Regions from separate parts of the Streptomyces sp. TLI_146 genome, predicted to be linked through region 1. Evidence: riboswitches for the same ligand, from Rfam matches in the RefSeq annotation. Region 1 holds a riboswitch; the other holds the start of a gene.

Region 1 (7,301 bases):
AGCGATGTTGACCAGGGTCTTCACCCAGCCGGAGACCCGCTGGAGCAGCAGGGCGATCAGCATGCCCAGAACCATGGTCAGCACGACCGCGGTGAAGGCGAACAGGACCGTACGGACGACGACGGTCCAGAACTCGCTGTCGCTCAGGACGTTGGTGAAGTTGTCGAAGCCGACCGACTCCGGGTCCTTGAACCCCCAGAGCTGCGGCTGGCCGAACTTCTGGAAGGACAGGGTGACCAGGCGTACCAGCGGATAGCCCAGTACGAGGGCGAGCGCCAGGAGGCAGGGGGCGAGCAGCGCCCAGGGCACCGCCGCCTGTCCCGCACTGCGCTTTCTGCCCGGCCCCTTCGGGGGCTTCCCGGATTCCCCACCCGGTCGTGGGTCGCGCCGCGCCGGCGGCACCTTGGCGGTGGTTGTCTCTGCGGCACTCATCGCGCGCTCCTAGCGGTCCCTCTCCGGTACTGGCCGGGCGAGGGCCCCGTCGCTGTCCGACGGGGCCCTCGCCCACAGGTCACTTGGTGTTGATGACCTTGTCGATCGCGGCGTCCGCGTCCTTCGCCGCCTGCTCGACCGACTTCTTGCCGGTGCCGATGGCCTGCAGCATGTCCTGGAGGACCTTGGCCTTCTCGACCTGGCCCCAGCCCGGCGCCATGGGCACGAACCAGCTGGACTCGGCCGCGGTGGCCGGGACGGCCGTCTTCGGGTCCGACTTCAGCGGCGCGAGGGCCGTCTTGTTGTTGGGCAGGTTCTGCTTGGCGATCAGGCCCTTCTGGCCCTGGGTGCCGGTGAACGCGTTGATCCACTCGGCCGCGAGCGCCTGCGCCTTGGACTTGACCGGGACGGCCAGGTCGGAGCCGCCGAGGAAGACCGGCATGGCCTTGCCGGACGGGCCGGGCATCACAAAGTTCTCGATCTTGTCGGCGAGCTTGCCGACCTTGTCGTTCTCCGGGGTCGCGGCGGTGCCGCCCTCCCAGCCGGCGCCGAAGATCAGCGCGGACTTGCCCTGGCCGTAGACGATCGGACGGTCGGACTCGTCCTTCGTCTTGTCGCCGTGCATGTACTTGCCGAGGATGTTCTTGTACTCGTTCAGCCCCTTGAGGGACTCCGGCGAGGACAGGTTCGCCTTGAACTTGCCGCCGTCCTCCTTGGCGATGGAGCCGTCGGCGTCGTACACGTACGACATGGCCGCGTACCAGTCGCGGGACGGCTGGTACCAGGCGCTGAACTTGTCGCCCTTCTTCTCCTGGATCTTGTCCAGGTCGGCGGTCAGCTCGGTGTACGTCTTCGGGGCGGCGCTCACGCCCGCCTCGGCGGCGATGTCCTTGCGCCAGGTCGCCACGCGGCCACCGGCGTAGTAGGGGACGCCGTAGGTCTTGCCGTCGTACGTGACGGAGGCCTTGAGGCCGTCGAGCCAGGCGGAGGAGTTGTCGAACTTCGACGGGTCGATCTCGGCGAAGGCGCCCTTGACCGAGTAGGCGAGCATCTCGGTGTTGCCCATCTCGACCACGTCGGGGGCCTTGTCGGTGGCGAGCACCGCGTCGAGCTTGGCGTTCTTGTCCGGCCAGCCGTAGTACTCGTGGCTGATCTTCAGACCCGGGTGCTTGGCGACGATGGCGTCGTCGGCCGCCTTCACCAGGTCCGGCCAGTTCTTCTGCGCGTCGACCGTCAGCCAGACGGTCAGCGACTTGGCGTCGCCGCCCTTGGCACCGTCGTCCTTCTTGTCGTCGTCGCCGCACGCCGCGATGCTGACCAACATGCCCGCGACGCCGATCGCCGCGATGAGCTTGCGCTTCACGCCACCCTCCTCAGGGATGCTGCAACCCCCCGCCCACCGCGAAGACATACGCCGTGTACTGCCTGTGGGGCTGGGACCTGGTCTTTAATGGTTTAGACCAGTACCCGGAGCTTGGCCTAGACCTTTAGGGGTGTCAAGGGTGTATAAGAAGGGCTGTCGCGTCCGTTATCGGACCGACACCTGAGGGAGGGCGACGACCCGTGACCGGTCCGTGCCACCATGTGAGCCGCGACAGACGGAGGAGCCGGTGACGGCAGCAGCGCAGCACTCGGGAAGGCGGGCCATGGCCACCGACGGGAGCGGTACGGAGACAGAGGCGGGCCCCGGCGCCCGTACCGCTCGCGTGCCCAAGTACTACCGCCTCAAGAAGCATCTCCTCGACATGACGGAGACCCTTCCGCCGGGCACCCCGGTGCCGCCCGAGCGCACCCTGGCCGCCGAGTTCGACACCTCCCGCACCACCGTGCGCCAGGCCCTCCAGGAGCTGGTGGTCGAGGGGCGCCTGGAGCGCATCCAGGGCAAGGGCACGTTCGTCGCCAAGCCCAAGGTCTCCCAGGCGCTGCAACTCACCTCGTACACCGAGGACATGCGCGCCCAGGGCCTGGAGCCGACCTCCCAGCTCCTGGACATCGGCTACGTCACCGCCGACGACACGCTGGCGGGGCTGCTCGACATCGCGGCGGGCGGCAGGGTGCTGCGCATCGAGCGGCTGCGGCTGGCCAGCGGCGAGCCGATGGCGATCGAGACGACCCATCTGTCGGCCAAGCGCTTCCCCGCGCTGCGCCGCTCGCTGGTCAAGTACACCTCCCTCTACACCGCCCTCGCGGAGGTGTACGGGGTGCGGCTCGCCGAGGCCGAGGAGACGATCGAGACGTCGCTCGCCACCCCGCGCGAGGCCGGCCTGCTCGGCACGGACGTGGGCCTGCCAATGCTGATGCTCTCCCGCCACTCACTGGACGGGAACGGCGAACCGGTGGAGTGGGTGCGCTCGGTGTACCGGGGCGACCGCTACAAGTTCGTCGCGCGGCTGAAGCGGCCGACAGACTGACATAGCCGGAAATAGCCTCCGGCCTGCACCGACCCCGCACTCTTTCGCCACGTCCGCTATCCGGACGGGGGTTTCGCGACGGTTATCCGTCCCCTAGATTTCCTGCGCATTACACAGGTGAAGTGAGGGGACGGAGCCAACGTATGCCGGAATCAACGCAAGAGCGGAGACCGGTGATCACGCCCGCGCGCGTGGTCATCGCCCTCTGCCTGATCGCGCCCTTCGTGGCGATGCTCTGGGTCGGTTCGTACGCGAAGACCGACCCGGCCCTCGCCGGGATCCCGTTCTTCTACTGGTACCAGATGCTCTGGGTGGTCATCTCGACCGCGCTCACCATGCTCGCGTACAAGCTGTGGCAGCACGACCAGCAGGGCCGCAAGGCGGGTGAGGGCAAGTGACCTCCTCGTCGCGAGTGACTCTCGCAGCCGCCGACGGGGTGAACGGCGTCGCGCTCGGCGTCTTCATCTTCTTCTTCCTGGCCGTCACGGTCATCGGCTTCCTGGCCGCCCGCTGGCGCCGCGCCGAGAACGAGCAGAGCCTGGACGAATGGGGCCTGGGCGGGCGCTCGTTCGGCACCTGGGTCACCTGGTTCCTGCTCGGCGGCGACCTCTACACCGCGTACACGTTCGTCGCGGTTCCGGCGGCGGTGTACGCGGCGGGCGCGGCCGGTTTCTTCGCGGTGCCGTACACGATCCTGGTCTACCCGCTGATCTTCACGTTCCTCCCCCGGCTCTGGTCGGTCTCGCACAAGCACGGCTATGTGACGACGTCCGACTTCGTGCGCGGCCGGTTCGGCTCCAAGGGCCTCTCGCTCGCGGTCGCGGTCACCGGCATCCTCGCCACGATGCCGTACATCGCGCTCCAGCTGGTCGGCATCCAGGCGGTGCTGGACGTGATGGGCATCGGCGGGTCCAGCAACTGGTTCGTCAAGGACCTGCCGCTGCTGATCGCGTTCGCGGTGCTCGCCGCGTACACCTACTCCTCGGGTCTGCGCGCCCCCGCACTGATCGCGTTCGTGAAGGACACGCTGATCTACATCGTCATCCTGGTGGCGATCATCTACATCCCGATCAAGCTCGGCGGCTTCGACGACATCTTCGCGGCGGCCCGGCACAAGTTCGAGACGCCCAACGCGGCCGGGAAGCCCACGGGCGCGCTCGTGCCCCCCGAGGCGGGGCAGTGGACGTACGCGACGCTCGCCCTCGGCTCGGCGCTGGCGCTCTTCATGTACCCGCACTCGATCACGGCGACCCTCTCCTCCCGCAGCCGCAACGTCATCCGCCGCAACACCACGATCCTGCCGCTGTACTCGCTGATGCTGGGCCTGCTCGCGCTGCTCGGCTTCATGGCGATCGCGGCCGGGGTCAAGGTCAAGAACGGCCAGCTGGCGATCCCGCAGCTGTTCGAGGACATGTTCCCGGACTGGTTCGCGGGCGTGGCGTTCGCCGCCATCGGCATCGGCGCGCTCGTCCCGGCGGCGATCATGTCGATCGCGGCCGCGAACCTTTTCACCCGCAACATCTACAAGGACTTCCTCAAGCCGGACGCCACGCCGGAGCAGGAGACCAAGGTCTCCAAGCTGGTCTCGCTGCTGGTGAAGGTGGGCGCGCTGGTCTTCGTCCTGACGATGGACAAGACGGTCGCGATCAACTTCCAGCTGCTCGGCGGCATCTGGATCCTGCAGACCTTCCCGTCCCTGGTGGGCGGTCTCTTCACCCGCTGGTTCCACCGCTGGGCGCTGCTGGCGGGCTGGGCGGTGGGCATGGCGTACGGCACGCTCGCCGCGTACGGGGTCGCCTCGCCCACCCAGAAGCACTTCGGCGGCAGCTCCAAGGAGATCCCCGGCATCGGTGAGATCGGCTACATCGGCCTCACCGCGTTCCTCCTGAACGTCGCGGTCACCGTCGTCCTCACGGTCGTCCTGCGGGCCCTGAAGGCCCCCGACGGCGTCGACGAGACGTCCCCGGAGGACTACACGGCGGACGCGGGCGACCCGGGCGTACAGACGGAACTGCCCCCGGCGACGGCGGGCTCGACGCACTGAGCCGACCCTTCACCGTATGCACACGGGCCGCCGGGAATCCCGGCGGCCCGTTGTCGCTTTCATGGAGGACGAGTTGACGCTCTGCCACTCCACGGTTTCACCGCGACACAACATGTGGGGGCAACACGACAGCCCGGCACAAGATGTATGCTCGTGCTCGCTGTCGCCGCAGGGGAATCCGGTGCAAATCCGGAACTGTCCCGCAACGGTGTACTCGTACGCATTTGCGTACTTGGTCAGTCCGAGGACCTGCCGACAGCGCGCCCTGGCCGTCCGGTCCGGGTGCCAGACGTCCGGGCCTCGCGGAATGGGCAGTGGACGCGGCGTACCCCCGAGGGGGTGTGTCCGTGTGCCCGCACCTCCCCAAGGCCCCGTGCCGAGCGAGGAGTGCCCCCACGTGACCATCGCCCCTGCGGATCCCGCCTCAGCGATCGCCGAAGAGCCGGCCGATGCCCCCGGGACCGCGCTGCTGCGGACCCTGACCGACCTCACCGCCGATCTGCCGGACACCGACCCCGGCCGTGTCGCCGCCGCCGCGCTGCGCGGCCGCAACGCGCGCTCGGACGAGGCGGAGCTGCGGGGGCTCGCCACCGAGGCCGCCGCCGGTCTGATCTCCGAGGACCCGGCGTACTCCCGCCTCGCCGCCCGGCTGCTGACGCTCACGATCGCCGAGGAGGCCGCGACCCAGGGCTCGGTCTCGTTCTCCGAGTCGGTCGAGGTCGGCCACCGCGAGGGCCTGATCGCGGACCGCACCGCCGACTTCGTACGGCTGCACGCGGCCCGCCTCGACGCGCTGGTGGCGGACTCCCTCGCGGCCGGCGCCGACGACCGCTTCGGCTACTTCGGCCTGCGCACGCTCTACTCGCGCTACCTGCTGCGGCACCCGATCACCCGCCAGGTCATCGAGACCCCGCAGCACTTCATGCTCCGGGTCGCGGCGGGCCTGGCCGAGGACGACTCGGTGCGCGCGCTCGACGAGGTCGCCTCGCTGTACGGCCTGATGAGCCGGCTGGACTACCTGCCGTCCTCCCCCACGCTCTTCAACTCCGGCACCCGCCATCCGCAGATGTCCAGCTGCTACCTGCTGGACTCCCCGCAGGACGAGCTGGACTCGATCTACGACCGCTACCACCAGGTGGCGCGCCTGTCCAAGCACGCGGGCGGCATCGGCCTCTCGTACTCCCGCATCCGCTCGCGCGGCTCGCTCATCCGGGGCACCAACGGCCACTCCAACGGCATCGTCCCGTTCCTGAAGACGCTGGACGCCTCGGTCGCGGCCGTCAACCAGGGCGGGCGGCGCAAGGGCGCGGCGGCGGTCTACCTGGAGACCTGGCACTCCGACATCGAGGAGTTCCTGGAGCTGCGCGACAACACCGGTGAGGACGCCCGGCGTACGCACAACCTGAACCTGGCGCACTGGATCCCGGACGAGTTCATGCGCCGCGTGGACGCGGACGGCAGCTGGTCGCTGTTCTCCCCCGCCGACGTGCCCGAGCTGGTCGACCTGTGGGGCGACGAGTTCGACGCCGCCTACCGCAAGGCCGAGGCGGCCGGTCTGGCCCAGAAGACGATCCCGGCGCGGGACCTGTACGGCCGGATGATGCGCACCCTGGCGCAGACCGGCAACGGCTGGATGACCTTCAAGGACGCCTCCAACCGCACCGCCAACCAGACGGCGGAGCCCGGCCACACCGTCCACTCCTCGAATCTCTGCACGGAGATCCTGGAGGTCACGGACGACGGCGAGACGGCCGTCTGCAACCTCGGCTCGGTCAACCTCGGCGCCTTCGTCCTCGCCTCGGGCGAGATCGACTGGGAGCGCCTGGACTCGACCGTCCGCACCGCCGTGACGTTCCTGGACCGGGTCGTCGACATCAACTTCTACCCGACCGAGCAGGCCGGCCGCTCCAACGCCAAGTGGCGTCCGGTGGGCCTGGGCGCGATGGGCCTCCAGGACGTCTTCTTCAAGCTGCGCCTGCCCTTCGACTCCCCCGAGGCGAAGGCCCTGTCGACCAAGCTGGCCGAGCGCATCATGCTCACGGCGTACGAGGCGTCCTGCGACCTCGCCGAGCGCTCGGGCCCGCTGCCCGCGTGGGACAAGACCCGTGCCGCGCGCGGTGTGCTGCACCCCGACCACTACGACGTCGAGCTGAACTGGCCGGAGCGCTGGGCGGCGCTGCGCGAGCGGATCGCCTCGGTGGGCATGCGCAACTCGCTGCTGCTCGCGATCGCCCCGACCGCGACCATCGCCTCCATCGCCGGTGTCTACGAGTGCATCGAGCCGCAGGTCTCCAACCTGTTCAAGCGCGAGACGCTGTCGGGTGAGTTCCTCCAGGTCAACGGCTACCTGGTGGAGGACCTGAAGAAGCTCGGCGTGTGGGACGCGCAGTCCCGCGAGGCGCTGCGCGAGGCCA
Region 2 (7,301 bases), 3.2 Mb from region 1:
GTTCCACATCGAGGCGTGCGGGGCGTGCTGAACCGCGTGAAGGGTCACCAGATCGGGGCGGCGGGCCGCGAGTTCACGGGTGAGGTGCCAGGAGGCCAGAGTGTCGTCGGGGCCGTGGAAGACCAGGGCCGGGACGCTCAGGGCGGCCGGGTCGGCGGCCTCGCGCAGACGGTCGCCGTGCGGGCCGGTGCGGCCCTGCGCGGCCCGGACGGCGAGTGGAAGCAGCGCGCTCGGGGCGCCGTGGGCGACGGCGAGGGCGCGCAGCGTGCCCTCCCAGTCGAGCACCGGGGAGTCGAGGACGACGCCCCGGATGTGCTCGCGCATCCCGGAGCTCGCGGCGGCGTGCAGCGCCATGGTGGCGCCGGTGGACCAGCCGTGCAGGATGACGCGCTCGGCCCCGGAGCGCACGGCGTACCGGACGGCGGCGTCGAGGTCGCGCCACTCCGAGTCGCCGAGGTGGCCGAGGCCGTCCGGGGAGCGGGGCGCGCCCTCGTCGCCCCGGTAGGCGATGTCGAGCACGGGGAGCCGGCGGTGGTGCAGGAACCCGATGACGTTGAGCGGGTGCTCGCGGGTGGTGCCCAGGCCGTGCACGGTGATCACCCAGGTCTTGCGCACCCCCGGCACCAGCCAGGCGGGCAGCACCCCGAGCTCGGCGGGGATCTCCACGTCCTCGTAGTCGACGCCGAGCGCCTCCTTGGGGGTGCCGTGGTGGAGCTGCGGGGTGAGCCGGACCCGGTCCCCCGGCTGCGGGCTGCCCCGGGTGACCAGCTCCAGGCGGCGCACCACGGTGTCCGCCGGGTGCGGCACGTCGACGACCTCGCCGACCACCGCGCGGATGCCGGGCCCCTCGATCCCGTACAGGCCGGGGCGCAGCGAGGCCAGGCAGCGGGTCAGGGTGATCCGCCCGGGCCCGGTGGCGTGCACGGTGAGTTCGGGGTCGGTGGGCAGCGGGCGGCCGGGCGGCGCCTTGAGGGCCGCGTCGCTCGCGTACCGTCCGGCGGCCACCGCTGCCGCGCCGACGCCGATGAGTGTGGTGACGGCCGCTGCCGTCGCTGTAGCCGGGCGCACCGTTCCAGTGTCGGCAGTGCGCGGCGGCATGGCCAGTGGGCGGGGGCCTACCGGGGCACGCCCGGGTGCGGGGGCGTCAGCGCTGCCCGTATCCCCGGAACTGTTCGGCGGCCCGGTCGAGGTCGGCGGCGGAGAGCAGGGAGGGGGTGCGGCCGGGGACGGAGGAGGCGGCGAGCCAGAGGCGGCACATCCACTCCAGTTGGGCGGTGCGGTCGTATGCCTGGGAAAGGGTGGTTCCGTAGGTGATCGTCCCGTGGTTCCGCAGGAGGCAGCCGGTGCGGCCTTCGAGGGCGCCCAGCATGTTCCGCGCCAGTTCCTCGGTCCCGTACAGCGCGTACGGCGCGACCTGGACCGGACCACCGAGCGTGGCGGTCATGTAGTGGACCGGCGGGAGCTCGGTGACCAGGGTGGAGACGGCCGTGGCGTGCACGGCGTGGGTGTGGACGACGGCCAGGGCGTCGGTGTTCCGGTATACGGCCAGGTGCATGGGCAGTTCGCTGGTGGGGCGCAGCGAGCCGGTCACCTGGTGGCCGGTGAGGTCGACGGCGACGGTGTCGTCGGGGCCGAGGCGGTCGTAGGGGACCCCGGTGGGGGTGACCAGGACCAGGTCCCCGACGCGTACGGAGACATTGCCCGAGGTGCCCACGACCAGGCCTTCCTCGGCGGTGCGGCGCGCGGTGGCGGTCAGCTCGGCCCAGGCCGCGGCGACCGCCGCTGAGTCGTTCGGCTCTCCCATGGGGGCGATCCTCGCAGGCTCCGCCCGGCGAGCGGCGGAGTGAGCAGAATCTCTTCTATAGGCGCTATGACCGGTTCACGGGGTTTGTCAGAGCCTGACCGCATCAAAAACCGGTCAGATACACCGTGACGCCCGACCCAGTTCACCTTCCGTTCATCCAAGTTACTTACGTTCGTCCAGCCACTGACGTCGAACGATTGCCTGGGTAAATGGAACACATCACGCTGCTGCTCGCCATTGTGGTCGTGACAGCTCTAGTGTTCGATTTCACGAACGGTTTCCATGACACCGCCAACGCGATGGCCACGACCATCTCGACCGGCGCCCTGAAACCCAAAGCCGCGGTCGCCATGTCCGCCGCGCTCAACCTGGTCGGCGCGTTCCTGTCGGTGGAGGTCGCCAAGACGATCTCCGGCGGGATCATCAACGAGAAGGGCATCAGAACAGAGGTCATCTTCGCGGCGCTCGTCGGCGCCATCCTCTGGAACCTGGTGACCTGGCTGCTCGGCCTGCCGTCCAGCTCGTCCCACGCCCTGTTCGGCGGTCTGATCGGCGCGGCCGTGATGTCGGCCGGCTGGTCCTCGGTGAACGGCTCGACCGTCGTCACCAAGGTGCTGCTCCCCGCCGTCGCCGCCCCGATCGTCGCGGGCGTCGCCTCGATGCTGGCCACGCGTCTGACGTACCGGATCAACCGGAATACGGACGAGAAGGCCACCGCCAAGGGCTACCGGGCCGGACAGATCGCCTCCGCCGGTCTCGTCTCGCTCGCCCACGGCACCAACGACGCGCAGAAGACGATGGGCATCATCACCCTCGCCCTGGTCACCGGCGGAGTGCTGCACCCGGGTGCCAACCCCCCGATGTGGGTCATCGTCTCGGCCGGCATGGCCATCGCCATGGGCACCTACCTCGGCGGCTGGCGCATCATCCGCACCATGGGCAAGGGCCTGACCGAGCTGGCGCCGCCGCAGGGCTTCGCCGCCCAGTCCGGTGCCGCGACCGTCATCCTGGCCTCCTCGCACCTCGGCTTCTCGCTCTCCACCACCCAGGTCTGCTCCGGCTCCGTCATGGGCGCCGGCCTCGGCCGCAAGGGCGGTGTGGTCCGCTGGTCCACCGCGACCCGCATGTTCATCGCCTGGGGCCTGACCCTGCCCGCCGCGGGTCTGGTCGGCGCCGGCGCCGAGTTCCTCACCGGCCAGGGCACCTGGGGCGTCGTCCTCGTGGCGATCCTCCTGGTCGCGGGCTCCGGCTTCATCTGGAAGCTGTCGCGCCGCCAGCCGGTCGACCACAACGACGTCACCGCCACGGCCACCCCGGCCGAGTCCCCGGCCGAGCCCGCGGGCGTCGTGACCACCGCGATCGCCGCCGTCACCCCGCCGCCCACCGTCGCCGCCGTGGCCGCCGATCTGACGGCCACCATCCCGGCGCCGGCCCCGGTGGCCCCCGCCGACCCGGCCCGCCCGGCTGCCGTCTGAACGGGCCGACCCGGCCCGCACCCCAAAGGAATCGTCATGCACATCGACTGGGCAGCTCTCGGCACCGTCTTCGGTGTCAGCCTCATCGTCACCGTCGGCCTGGTGGGCCTGTTCACCGTCGGGATCATCGGCCTCAGCAAGCAGCAGTCGGCCGCGGCCGGCAAGGGCAACGTCGCCGTCGCCCGCACCACCGCCTACCTCTGCTTCGCGCTCTGCGCGGCGGCCGTCGCGTACGGCATCAACCTGATCGTCGGCAAGTAGCGCGGCGAGCGGTACCGCACACCCCCAGAACCGCCCTCCGGCCCCGCCGGAGGGCGGTTCTCTGTGTGCCTGGGCACACTCTCCCGTCGCAGGTCAGCAGCGAGTTGACGGGCGTTCGCGGGCGTGGTGGACTGCCCGAGCCATTACGGCGGCAGAAGAGGAAGCCGGTGCGAATCCGGCGCGGTCCCGCCACTGTCATCGGGGAATCATCCCCGTGAGCCAGGAACTCTCACCGCCGGTCGACGTCGTACCAGGGCGCGGACACCCTGAGTGAGGACATACCGCCATGTGCGCCTGCCTGTTGCCGGCACCCCCCGGAAGTACCAGAGCCCTTCTCGGCGTTGCGGCGGGCTGATCCCATGCGTGCCGATCGCACTTTCGCGTACGGCGCCACCGCCGGTCTCCTCGGCGACCTCCTCCTCGGCGACCCCCGCCGAGGGCACCCGGTCGCCGCGTTCGGCCGTGCCGCGGCCGCTGTGGAGCGCGCGCTGTGGCGCGACCACCGGGGCTGGGGCGCGCTGCACACCGCCGTGTGCGCCGGAGGCGCCGCGGGCACCGCGCTGCTCGCCACGCGCGCGGTACGCAGGCGTCCCGCCGCGTCCGTCGCCCTGACCGCCGCCGCCACCTGGGCCGTCGTGGGCGGCACTTCGCTGGGCCGGGAGGCCCGGGCGATCGGCGCCGCCCTGGAGGCCGGGGACGTCGAGGCGGCCCGCGCGCGCCTGCCGCACCTGTGCGGACGCGACCCGCAGTCCCTGGACGCGCCGGGCATCGCGCGCGCGGTCGTCGAGTCCGTCGCCGAGAACACCTCGGACGCCGTGGTCGGCGCGCTGGTGTGGGGGGCGCTCGCGGGGGTGCCGGGCCTGGTCGCCTTCCGCGCGGTCAACACGCTGGACGCGATGGTCGGCCACCGCTCGCCGCGCCATCTGCGGTACGGGTGGGCCTCGGCGCGCCTGGACGACGTGGCGGGCTGGCCGGGCGCCCGGCTCACCGCCGCACTCGCGGTGGCGGCCGGAGGCGCTCCGCGTCGCGCCACGCGCGCGTGGCGCGACGACGCCCGCAAGCACCCGAGCCCCAACGCGGGCCCCGTGGAGGCGTCGTTCGCGGGCGCGCTCGGAGTACGGCTGGGCGGCACCCTCTCGTACGGCGGCCGCGTGGAGCACCGGCCCGTCCTGAACGGGGGCGGCCGGGCGGTGGAGGTCGCGGACATCGAGCGGGCGGTGCGGCTGTCGCGCCGGGTGGGCTGGCTGGCGCTTGGCGCGGCGATCGCGGTGAGGAAGGTACGGACATGAGCGGCGGACTGCTGGTCGCGGGCACCACGTCGGACGCCGGGAAGAGCGTCGTCACCGCCGGGATCTGCCGGTGGCTGGTGCGCCAGGGCGTGAAGGTCGCGCCGTTCAAGGGACAGAACATGTCCCTCAACTCGTTCGTCACGCGCGAGGGCGCCGAGATCGGGCGGGCGCAGGCGATGCAGGCGCAGGCGGCGCGCGTCGAGCCGTCCGCGCTGATGAACCCCGTGCTGCTCAAGCCGGGGAGCGACCGGTCGAGCCAGGTCGTACTCATGGGCAAGCCGGTGGGCGAACTGAGCGCCAGCGGCTACCACGGCGGGCGCCAGGAGGCGCTTCTCGGCACCGTCGTGGACTGCCTGGAGCGGCTGCGGGGCACATATGACGCCGTGATCTGCGAGGGGGCGGGCAGTCCGGCCGAGATCAATCTGCGGCGTACCGACATCGTCAACATGGGCATCGCGCGCGCCGCGAAGCTGCCGGTGGTGGTGGTCGGCGACATCGACCGGGGCGGGGTGTTCGCCTCGTTCTTCGGTACGACGGCGCTGCTGAGCCCCGAGGACCAGGCGCTGGTCGCCGGGTACATCGTCAACAAGTTCCGCGGCGACGTCTCGCTGCTCGAACCCGGCATCGACATGCTGCGCGGTCTCACCGGTCGTCATACGTACGGGATCCTGCCGTACGCGCACGGGCTCGGCATCGACGAGGAGGACGGCCTGCGGGTGTCGTTGCGCGGCGCCGTGCGCGAGTCCGTGGTGGCGCCGCCGGTCGGCGAGGACGTGCTGCGGGTCGCGGTCTGCGCCGTCCCGCTGATGTCCAACTTCACCGACGTGGACGCCCTCGCCGCCGAACCGGGCGTGATCGTACGGTTCGTGGACCGGCCCGAGGAGCTGGCCGACGCGGATCTGGTCGTGGTGCCGGGAACCCGGGGCACGGTCCGGGCGTTGGAATGGCTGAGGGAACGGGGGCTGGCGCGGGAGCTGGCGCGCAGGGCGGCCGAAGGGCGTCCGGTGCTGGGGATCTGCGGCGGGTTCCAGGTGCTCGGAGAGCACATCGAGGACGAGGTCGAGTCACGGGCGGGTTCCGTGACGGGGCTCGGACTGCTGCCCGTACGGGTGCGGTTCGCGCCCGCGAAGACACTTGCACGGCCGACCGGCGAGGCGCTGGGCGAGTCCGTGGAGGGATACGAGATCCACCACGGCGTCGCCGAAGTGCTGGGCGGGGAAGCCTTCTTGGACGGATGCCGGGTCGGTGCGGTCTGGGGGACGCACTGGCACGGGTCACTTGAGAGCGACGGATTCAGACGACGGTTCCTGGAGACGGTCGCGAGCGCCGCAGGACGGCGTTTCGTGCCCGCCCCGGACACGTCGTTCGGCGCGCTGCGCGAAGAGCAGCTGGACCGCCTCGGCGACCTCATCGAAGAACACGCGGACACGGACGCGCTCATGCGGCTCATCGAGCAGGGCGCGCCCGCAGGACTTCCCTTCATCGCACCTGGAGCACCCGCATGAGCACTGTGCTGTTGTTGTCGACCGCCGACACGGATCTGCTGGCGGCCCGGGCCTCCGGGGCGCCCTTCCGGATCGGCAACCCGACCCGTATCGACGTGGCCGAGGAGCTGCCCGCGCTGATCGAGGGCGCGTCCGTGGCCGTCGTGCGCCTGCTCGGCGGCAAGCGCGCCTGGGAGGACGGGCTCGCCGCGCTGAAGGCGTCCGGCATCCCGACGGTGCTGCTCGGCGGCGAGTCCGTGCCGGACGCGGAGCTGATGGCCGAGTCCTCGGTCCCGGCCGGTGTGGTCGCCGAGGCCCTGCGCTATCTGGTCGAGGGCGGCCCCGGCAACCTCGTGGAGCTGTCCCGGTTCCTCTCCGACACCGTGCTCCTGACCGGCGTGGGCTTCGCCGAGCCGGAGAAGATGCCCGAGTGGGGCGTGCACGGCACGCGCGCGTACGTGGAGGGCCGCCCCACGGTGGGCGTGCTCTTCTACCGCGCCCACGAGCTCTCCGGCAACACCTCCTTCGTCGACGTCCTCTGCGACCGCATCGAGGCCCAGGGCGCCAACGCCCTCCCGGTGTACGTGGGTTCGCTGCGCGGCGCCGAGCCCGCGCTCTACGAGACGCTGGGCCGGGCGGACGCGCTCATCGCGACGGTCCTGGCGGCGGGCGGCACCACCGCGTCACAGGCCAGCGCGGGCGGCGACGAGGAGGCGTGGGACATCGGCGCCCTGGCCGACCTCAACGTCCCCGTGCTCCAGGGGCTCTGCCTCACCTCGTCCAAGGCGGTGTGGGAGGCCTCGGACGCGGCCCTCTCCCCCATGGACGCGGCGATGCAGGTCGCCATCCCCGAGTTCGACGGCCGGCTGATCACCGTCCCGTTCTCCTTCAAGGAGCAGGGCCCGGACGACGTGCCGGTCTACGTCGCCGACCCCGAGCGGGCCTCCCGGGTCGCCGGGATCGCGGTGCGCCACGCCCGCCTCAAGCA

The links. A riboswitch is a leader RNA that binds a small molecule or an ion and turns the genes downstream of it on or off. The one in region 1 is predicted to bind cobalamin.
Region 2: it holds a riboswitch for cobalamin, as region 1 does, so the genes downstream of both, BX283_RS12610 (cobalamin biosynthesis protein) here and BX283_RS26565 (ribonucleoside-diphosphate reductase subunit alpha) in region 1, are expected to answer to the same signal.

Annotation. Positions count from the first base shown of each region.
Region 1 is NZ_PJMX01000001.1:5,908,458-5,915,758, reverse strand. Features, by position in the region: gene BX283_RS26590 (carbohydrate ABC transporter permease) at 1-432, opposite strand, end outside; gene BX283_RS26585 (extracellular solute-binding protein) at 512-1,795, opposite strand; gene BX283_RS26580 (GntR family transcriptional regulator) at 2,079-2,843, shown strand; gene BX283_RS26575 (DUF3311 domain-containing protein) at 2,987-3,241, shown strand; gene mctP (monocarboxylate uptake permease MctP) at 3,256-4,887, shown strand; cobalamin riboswitch at 5,018-5,159, shown strand; gene BX283_RS26565 (ribonucleoside-diphosphate reductase subunit alpha) at 5,285-7,301, shown strand, end outside.
Region 2 is NZ_PJMX01000001.1:2,744,696-2,751,996, forward strand. Features, by position in the region: gene BX283_RS12590 (alpha/beta hydrolase) at 1-1,068, opposite strand, end outside; gene BX283_RS12595 (class II aldolase/adducin family protein) at 1,145-1,804, opposite strand; gene BX283_RS12600 (inorganic phosphate transporter) at 2,014-3,279, shown strand; gene BX283_RS12605 (hypothetical protein) at 3,316-3,540, shown strand; cobalamin riboswitch at 3,651-3,792, shown strand; gene BX283_RS12610 (cobalamin biosynthesis protein) at 3,900-4,829, shown strand; gene BX283_RS12615 (cobyric acid synthase) at 4,826-6,334, shown strand; gene cobN (cobaltochelatase subunit CobN) at 6,331-7,301, shown strand, end outside.